Regions from separate parts of the Sporosarcina thermotolerans genome, predicted to be linked through region 1. Evidence: riboswitches for the same ligand, from Rfam matches in the RefSeq annotation. Region 1 holds a riboswitch; the other holds the start of a gene.

Region 1 (4,603 bases):
CCTGTCTCTTTATTCAATCATCCAATTATTAATTAGACAATCCAGCTCTATCCTTCAATTCTTCCGCCTTATCCGTGATCTCCCAAGGAAGTTCAACGTCTGTACGACCGAAATGGCCATAGGCTGCTGTTTGTTTGTAAATTGGACGGCGAAGGTCAAGCATTTTAATGATGCCTGCAGGGCGTAAATCGAATAACTCACGCACGATTTCCACAAGCTTGCTTTCCTCTACTTTACCTGTTCCGAATGTATCAATCGAAATAGAAACTGGCTTCGCCACACCGATTGCATATGCCAATTGCACTTCACAACGATCCGCAAGCCCAGCTGCAACGATATTCTTCGCAACATAGCGCGCAGCATATGAAGCGGAACGGTCCACTTTTGTAGCATCCTTCCCGGAGAATGCACCACCGCCATGACGTGCATAGCCGCCGTATGTGTCAACGATGATTTTACGTCCCGTCAATCCTGCATCCCCTTGTGGGCCACCGATAACGAAACGGCCTGAAGGGTTGATGAAGTATTTAGTTTCTTCATCTAATAACTCCGCAGGGACGACCGGCTGAATAACTTGTTCTTTCAAATCTCTTTGAATTTCTTCAAGTGTCACATCAGGAGAGTGTTGAGTCGAAATAACAATCGTGTCAATACGGACAGGATTATTATTTTCATCATATTCTACTGTTACTTGTGTTTTTCCGTCCGGACGCAGATAAGTAAGAATATCTTCTTTACGTACTTCAGCAAGGCGGCGGGCAAGTTTATGGGATAAACTAATAGGCATCGGCATGAGTTCAGGTGTTTCATTACATGCAAAACCGAACATCAATCCTTGGTCACCAGCTCCGATTGCGTCAAGCTCCGCATCTGTCATTGTTCCTTCTCTTGCTTCAAGCGCCTGATCCACGCTTGCCGCGATGTCTGGGGACTGCTCGTCAATCGAAGTTAAAACAGATGAAGTTTCCCAGTCGAATCCGAATTTAGCACGTGTGTACCCGATTTCTTTCACTGTATCCCGTACAACTTTCGGAATGTCGACATAGGTAGTTGTTGTAATTTCACCTATAACAAGAACTAATCCTGTTGTAATTGTCGTTTCACACGCCACGCGTGCATTTGGGTCTTCCTCTAAAATCGCGTCCAAAATAGCGTCAGAAATCTGATCGCACATTTTGTCCGGATGTCCTTCAGTTACCGATTCCGATGTAAACAGTCGGCGATTTGTCATTGTTGTTTCCTCCTTAACAGCTTGCAAATATTGATACGGTACTCTAATTGTCCCAGTAAGTTCAGCGCCTAGAGAGTCGACGTCAACATACACAAGGATTAAGGGCCTGTAAAATGAATATAAAAAGCCCTTCGCTCACGTAAATATACATGAGGAAAGGCAGAATTTCAAAAGCAGCACCTTTCACTCTTATCGTCCAAGGAATTCAACCTTGCTCCAGGTTTGGCACCTTCTCGCAGGTATATATGCGCAGGTTGCCGGGCTTCATAGGGCCTGTCCCTCCGCCAGCTCGGGATAAGAGTATCCGTTCATCTAACAATAGTAAGTAAAGAAAGTGGTTTTGTCAAATATTTTTGATCTAACCGCTTGTGTTTTCAATTAGTATAGACTATTATTCTAAATGTGTTATACTATTTACGAAATGTGATGACACCCGTGACTCGGGATTACACGCAAAGGACGGTACGAACAAAATGATCTCAGCGAAAATTGAAAACGGACTACATGAGTTACTTTCAGGCAATAACGTAAACATCCAGCCTTCAGTGGCAGAGTTAGTTGAAAAAGCGACAGCTCGTGGAGAAGCTAAACTTTCTGCAGATGGAGCACTTACTGCGCAAACTGGAAAGTATACTGGCCGTTCACCTGGAGATAAGTACACAGTCGAAGAAGATTCTTCCAAAGATAAGATCGATTGGGGCAAAGTTAACCAACCGATTTCCAGTGAATTATTTGATTCATTATATACAAAAGTGATTAACCATCTAAAAAAGAAAGACGAACTATTCGTTTTTAAAGGCTTTGCAGGAGCTGATAAAGATTCACAGCTTTCCATTCAAATTATTAATGAATTCGCTTGGCAAAACCTATTTGTTCAGAATCTATTCATCCGACCTACTGAAGAAGAATTGAAAGCACATGAAGCACAATTTACAATACTTGCTGCTCCATCTTTCAAAGCAGATCCAGCAGTCGACGGCACGAAATCCGAGACTTTCATCATTGTATCACTTGAGAAGCGCATTGTCCTTATCGGAGGAACAGAATACGCAGGAGAAATGAAAAAATCGATTTTCTCTGTCATGAACTACTTGCTTCCTGAGCGCGGAATTCTTCCTATGCACTGTTCAGCAAACGTTGGTGAAGAAGGCGATGTTGCCCTATTCTTCGGCCTTTCAGGTACAGGAAAAACGACTCTTTCCGCTGATGCTAACCGTAAGTTGATCGGTGATGATGAGCACGGCTGGTCTGATAACGGTGTATTCAACATCGAAGGTGGATGTTACGCAAAATGCGTCAACTTGTCTCAAGAAAAGGAACCAGAAATCTTTGGAGCGATCCAATTCGGTTCAGTTCTTGAAAACGTTGTGCTTGACCCAGAAACACGTATCCCAGATTATGACGATAGTTCATTAACTGAAAATACACGTGCAGCTTATCCAATCCAAAATATCGAAAACATCGTAACACCGTCCGTTGCAGGACATCCGAAAGCAATCGTGTTCCTAACTGCGGATGCGTTTGGCGTGTTACCTCCAATTTCGAAATTGACGAAAGAACAAGCGATGTATCACTTCCTAAGCGGTTTCACATCGAAGCTTGCAGGAACTGAGCGTGGCATTACTGCACCTGAGGCTACTTTCTCAACATGCTTCGGTTCTCCATTCCTACCGCTTCCAGCGACTGTGTACGCTGAAATGCTTGGTAAGAAAATCGATGAGCATGATGCACAAGTATTCCTTGTAAACACTGGTTGGACGGGTGGCGTTTACGGAGTTGGTAAACGTATGGAATTGAAACATACACGTACAATGGTCCGTGCTGCAATTGCTGGCGAATTAACTGATGTTGAATTTGAAGAAAATGCAATTTTTGGCCTTGCTATGCCAAAAGCTATTGAAGGTGTGCCAAGCGAAGTGTTGAACCCTCGCAATGCGTGGAGCGATCCTGCAGCATACGATGAAAAAGCAAAAGAATTAGCGGACCTTTTCCGTGAAAACTTCAAGAAATTCGGTCATGTCTCTGAAGAGATTACACTAAAAGGCGGACCGATTGCTTAATAAAAGCTTTCTATTAGTATCATATATGCCAAGAAAAACAATACGTTTTTCTTGGCATTTTTTATTTTTTACAAAAGAAGTTAACGATTGTCCAATTGATTGAAAGTGAATAGGAATGCATTTCATTCACATACTAAATAATGATCCATGATTTAATGGAAAACATGAAGAAATGAGGGAAGAAAAAATGGGCATTTTAAGCGGAAATCCTAAAGACGAGCCAATGCATTATGGTGAGGTAATTGGTTGTTGGGCATATTCGGGAGCAAATAAAGGATTGATCAGTGGTTATGAAGCATTCATCAACCATGCCGGCGATGAGGATCTGATTGAACTATTAAGGGAAGCCATTGAAATGATGAAAGCCGAGAATAAAGCTGTGGACAAGGTGTTAAAGGATAATGGAGTGACTCCTCCTCCATCATTGCCTGAACGTGCTAAGGCGAATGCAGAAGAGATTCCTATAGGTGCACGATTTATGGATCCAGAAATAAGTGGTGCGGTATCCATTAACGTAGGGCAAGGACTTGTTTCCTGTAGTCAGGTCCTTGGTCAATGCTTACGTGAAGATATCGCGATGATGTTCGCCAAATTCCATGCCGATCGTCTTATGTTCGGTGCAAAATTATTAGAGCTTAATAAGAAAAAAGGATGGATCATCCCTCCACCCCTCAACGTACATTCCAAATAACTAGGAAAAAGCAGCTGAAATAAAATTCAGCTGCTTATACTTAAAATCCCCTATAGAGATATTCTCTGGAGGGGATTTCTTAATTTATTGTTCCTTCATCCAATTGCATAAGTCTCTTACAATTTGAGCATTGTGCAGGGCAGGAAAGTAATGTGTATACTCTGGAAAATACCAAGTCTTATATGATTTATTATGTTCCCTTAATGCATTTTCCAATAATACGGCCTGTTCGAATGAAACATTATCATCCTTTATTCCATGTATAATTAACACTGGAGCATCTATTTCATCAACCCTAAACAATGCAGTACGCTCGCGATAAGCATCAGGCATACTATTAGGAGTGCCACCGATGACTCGCTTCATCATTCGGCGCATATCTTTTCGTTCATTGTATGTAAAAACGACATCTGAAACTCCAGCCCATGTAACAACGGATGTAATATCCTCCCTTATGATGGCTGTCCATAACGCCATAATTCCACCACGAGAAAAGGCATAGAGATGAATTCTTTCCTTATTTACACTTGTGCTTTGCTTTAACACTTCAACGGCATTTACTGCGTCTTGTCGGTCATCTCCAGCAAACTCATCTCGCCCTTCCCCGCCTCTGTTTCCACG
Region 2 (4,603 bases), on a different contig from region 1:
GGTAATGGCAAGCTGACCCCCATTATCTGTCGGATTAGAATAGACCTTATACGTCCTTGTCTCCTTCAACCAAGACTTGATCGTATCTTTTTCTTTCTTAACATTTCCTTGGACTAACGTAGTATAAATTCTCTCCTTCACAAATTCATCCCAGTTGTCTTGCAATTGCATTTTCACCATTTCACTTTTCGCGAATAGAAGTACACCGGATGTATCCCTATCCAATCGATGGACAATGAAAATTCGTTGCCCGGGATTTTGCTTCTTTACATAAGATGAAACTTCACTGAATGCTGTTTTTTCATTTTTATCTTTCGCAGCCATCGATAAGAGGCCGGCTTCCTTGTCAATAACAATAATCGATTCGTCCTCATAGATGATTGAAAGTCCCGTCAGTGAGCTTTCATTCCGGGCCGATTTATTATTAAGAATTTCGACCTTCTGTCCCGCAACTAATTTATAATTATGTTTCGTTACAGTTTGGCCATTTACCGATACTTGTCCCCTTGTCAACATGGACTTAATGGAGTTACGGCTATTCTTTTTCATATTTTCGAGTAAAAAAGGTAAAAGTTCCGCTTCTTCAGCCACCTGAAAAAGGTAGGACCCTTCCCGCGTTTTCTTGTGATTCATATTCCTGCCATTCTCCTCTCTCTACTTCTTCATTATCCATAATTTGTACTCTGAAAACAAACACTGTATTATCTTATACAAGCTCTAAACTAAAGGGGGAATTTCATGCGTATAGCAATATTCGATTTCGATGGTACTTTGTATTCAAAAGAAACATTCCAATTATTAATGGACCATTTGAAGGACCACCCGGTACATGGTCCAAAATATAAGCCTTTTTTCCGCAAGATCCTACCTTTATACATAGGGTATAAATTAAAAATTGTTCCAGAACCAACGATGAAGGAACGTTCCATGCAAATATATGCCGGTGCTTTACATACTTTATCAAAAAAAGAGTTGGACGACTATTTTTTAGAAATGAAAGATAGCATGCGTGAAGGTTTTAACGTAGACGTCATTAACCGTCTGAAGCAACATAAAGATGAAGGCGTCCATGTCATGCTTGTTTCAGGAGCCTATACTTCCTTACTGCATGCGGTTACAAAAGGGTTGGGCTTTGATACAATTATAGGAACGGATATCCCTTTCACCAAAGATGGAACTTTTAATAAAGATATTTCCATTTATCATATACAAGGTAAACGAAAAAACGAAAAGATCATGGAATCGCTTGCCGGGAATGAGATTGACTGGGCAAATAGCTTCGCTTACGGTGATAGTTTGTCCGATTTACCTGTCCTTGAACTTGTCGGTAAACCAGTGGCAGTAAAGCCTGAAGAAAGGCTTGAACGGGTTGCAATTGAAAGGGACTGGGCAATCCTTTAACTAATATACAAATGAAAAGGCCCGAAATGAGAAAAATAATCATTCCGGGCCTTTTTATATTGAAAACAGGCTTATATTAATAAATCATTTATCCTCCGTACGCTGATCGATATGGAGGGTCCCGTTTTCAAGGATCTCAGCATAATAGACATGCTCCACTTTATTAATTCCATTCTTCTTCAGCTGTTCGTATACCCATTCCTCGGTCAAGTTAAGTTCCGTCAGATTTTCCTTTATCAATTTCCCATCAGATATAATTTCTGTAGGAATAAATTTAGGATCTTTACCTGGAGCTTTTACATCTTGGCGTGTTGCAGACTCCTTGTTCGCCTTCTTCATGACACTTAATTGACCATTCGTCTCAAGGATTGCATAATTCACATCCGCAACTGCAAATATACTTTGCTCACGTAGCATCATATTTAAATCATTCAAAGTGAGTCGCGACTTTTTCATGCCTTTTTCACTAATTTTACCTCTATGGATAATAATCGTCGGTGAGTCATCGAAAAGAACCCTTGCTTTCTTCGATTTCACAGTTAAGAAATTCACTAAAATTACTAGTACACCCCACCAAACTAATGCAATCGCACCACTTACAAATGGGGTTTCTGTTTGCCCTGCAATTTCCGCTGCAATTGAACCTATTGTAATTCCCGTGACATAATGGAAAAATGTAAGTTGTGAAATCTGTTTTTTTCCCATCGCCCTTGCAACTATCATAAGAATTATGAATGACAGTGTAGTTCTAAGTATCATTTCCCAGAAATCGATTTTTTCAATCATGTCATGCAATTCCACACACCTCCATTAGAAGGTAGTGTGTAACTGAACACGGACAATATACGGAGAAAACAAAAATTAGCCAACTATTACAGTATTGGATTTTACTCCCACTCGTAAGGGGTTTCTTGGTAAACGTAGTAGTTTAGCCAATTCGAGAATAACAAATGTGTATGGGACCGCCATGTATTTAGTGGTTGCTTGGTTGTGTCGTTATTTGGAAAATAATTTTGTGGCATTTCAATATCGATCCCCTTTTTTAAATCACGTTCATATTCTTCCCCAAGTGTACAAGCATCATATTCCAAATGCCCAGTAATCATAATATGTTTTTCATCCTTGGATAGGATAATAAACGCACCTGCATCATCGGATACCGCCAATAACTTCAAATCGTCATTTTGCTCAATCTCGTCAATTGAAACGGAAGTGTAACGGGAATGAGGTGCTTCGAAAACATCATTGAAGCCTCTAACCAATCGAATTGTTGGATCTGTTAATGTATGTTGGAACACACCGGATAGCTTCTTCGACAACTTAAATTTATTTAGCCCAAAATGGTGATATAATGCAGCCTGAGCACCCCAACAAATATGTAAAACGGAAGTAACGTTCGTCTTAGACCAATCCATAATCTCTTTTAACTCATCCCAATAGAGGACATCTTCAAACTCAAGATGTTCAATCGGCGCACCTGTAATAATCAGCCCATCAAAACGACGATTTTTCACATATTCAAATGTCGTGTAAAATGAATCCAAGTGATTTTTACTAACGTTTTTAGATTCATACGAAGCTGTGTTCAAAAAGGTTATATTCACTTGTAACGGTGTATTGCCAAGCAAACGAAGTAATTGAAGCTCCGTTTTTTCCTTCTCAGGCATTAAATTTAAAATAAGAATATTCAACGGCCTAATATCTTGACTTGATGCCCGACCCTCATCCATTACAAAAATCTTTTCCTCTTTCAAAACTTCCCGCGCAGGTAAATGTTCTGGTATATTAATTGGCATTAGGATTCCCCCTTAAAATTTAAAAAATCCCCGTTCCCAAGGATAGGAACGAGGATACATCGAAATTTTCTTCGTTCTTATCTTTCAAGATTTACATCTTGTTGGAGGTAGCACCTTCCTGCAATTGCAGAGGTTGCTGAAGCGTCATCGGGCCAAATCCCTCAGCTTCTCTTGATAAGAATTATTCAATTGTGAACTATTATATCATTCTTTTTAAAATTGTATACCTTTATTGATGAATCTTCGACTTTGAGAATCCCAGTCCTAATATTTCCGAAGCGTTAAGGAAAATGACAAAAGATGAAGGCTCTGCTGCTTGTAATACCTTTTTCAAATAAACTGCCTCTGATTGCTCCACAACACAAAAAATCATCGTCTTTTCATCATTCGAAAAACCACCAGTCGACTTCACCTTAGTTAAACCACGGTCAATCTCATTCTTAATAATCGATTGGATTTTCTCCTCATTCTCCGTAATAATAAGCACTAACTTCGTTGGCGATGTTTGCAATTGAACAAAGTCTATTACTTTACTCGTTACATAAATCGACATTAGCGCATATAACGCAAGTTCAAAATTGAAGACAAATGCGGACGTAACCACAACCACACCATCCACAATCAATTGCGAGAAGCCACTCGATATACCCGTATATTTCTTTAATAATTGAGCGATTAACGCTGTACCACCAGTCGATCCGTTTCCACGATAAACAATTCCAAGGCCAATCCCAAGAACAATTCCACCATAAATAGAGCTCAACAACGGATTATCAATAGGAACCTCGAGACCCGCCGTCAAATAAATGACAAGAGGAACACAAAATGTACCAACAATCGTTTTTGCACTAAACTCTTTTCCAGCAATAATTAGTCCTAATACAATCAACGGAATATTAATTAACCATTGAACAATCGCGGGATTATACCCAAATAACTCGTAAAGAATCGTACTTACACCAGAAATTCCTCCCGCTGCAATTCTGGAAGGCAATAAAAATATATTAAAAGCAAGGGCAACCAATGCGGAGCCGAATATGATTTGGACATAGTCAAAAACAACCGACTTTTTATGGATAAAAGACATGTGTATTCAATTCCCCCCTCTTATAAAAGCCTTAACTATTTTAACAGATAAACTTGTTTAGAATAGTTTTAAAGCTTGTAAAAAGGGCATAGTTATATCTATTGGATAATATATTCATATTTTTGTATTTTCTATTATTATCTGATATGATATAAGTACCAATATACTAAATATTCCAATGTTAGGGAGGAGAAAAATGCAAAGTCTGGGAATTGTACGGAAAGTCGATCACCTTGGTCGGATTGTTATCCCGAAGGAACTAAGGAGAAGTTTGGGATTAGATCAAGGGGTACCTTTGGAGATCTTTGTTGACAATGAC

Evidence for each region. A riboswitch is a leader RNA that binds a small molecule or an ion and turns the genes downstream of it on or off. The one in region 1 is predicted to bind S-adenosylmethionine.
Region 2: it holds a riboswitch for S-adenosylmethionine, as region 1 does, so the genes downstream of both, metA (homoserine O-acetyltransferase MetA) here and metK (methionine adenosyltransferase) in region 1, are expected to answer to the same signal.

The regions. Positions count from the first base shown of each region.
Region 1 is NZ_JBHSRM010000013.1:678,107-682,709, forward strand. Features, by position in the region: gene metK (methionine adenosyltransferase) at 29-1,231, opposite strand; SAM riboswitch class I at 1,418-1,532, opposite strand; gene pckA (phosphoenolpyruvate carboxykinase (ATP)) at 1,705-3,291, shown strand; gene ACFPZG_RS11315 (DUF3231 family protein) at 3,479-3,982, shown strand; gene ACFPZG_RS11320 (alpha/beta hydrolase family protein) at 4,067-4,603, opposite strand, start outside.
Region 2 is NZ_JBHSRM010000012.1:80,150-84,752, forward strand. Features, by position in the region: gene ACFPZG_RS07410 (RluA family pseudouridine synthase) at 1-633, opposite strand, end outside; gene ACFPZG_RS07415 (HAD family hydrolase) at 739-1,401, shown strand; gene ACFPZG_RS07420 (YetF domain-containing protein) at 1,486-2,187, opposite strand; gene metA (homoserine O-acetyltransferase MetA) at 2,289-3,197, opposite strand; SAM riboswitch class I at 3,272-3,378, opposite strand; gene ACFPZG_RS07430 (YitT family protein) at 3,427-4,284, opposite strand; gene ACFPZG_RS07435 (AbrB/MazE/SpoVT family DNA-binding domain-containing protein) at 4,481-4,603, shown strand, end outside.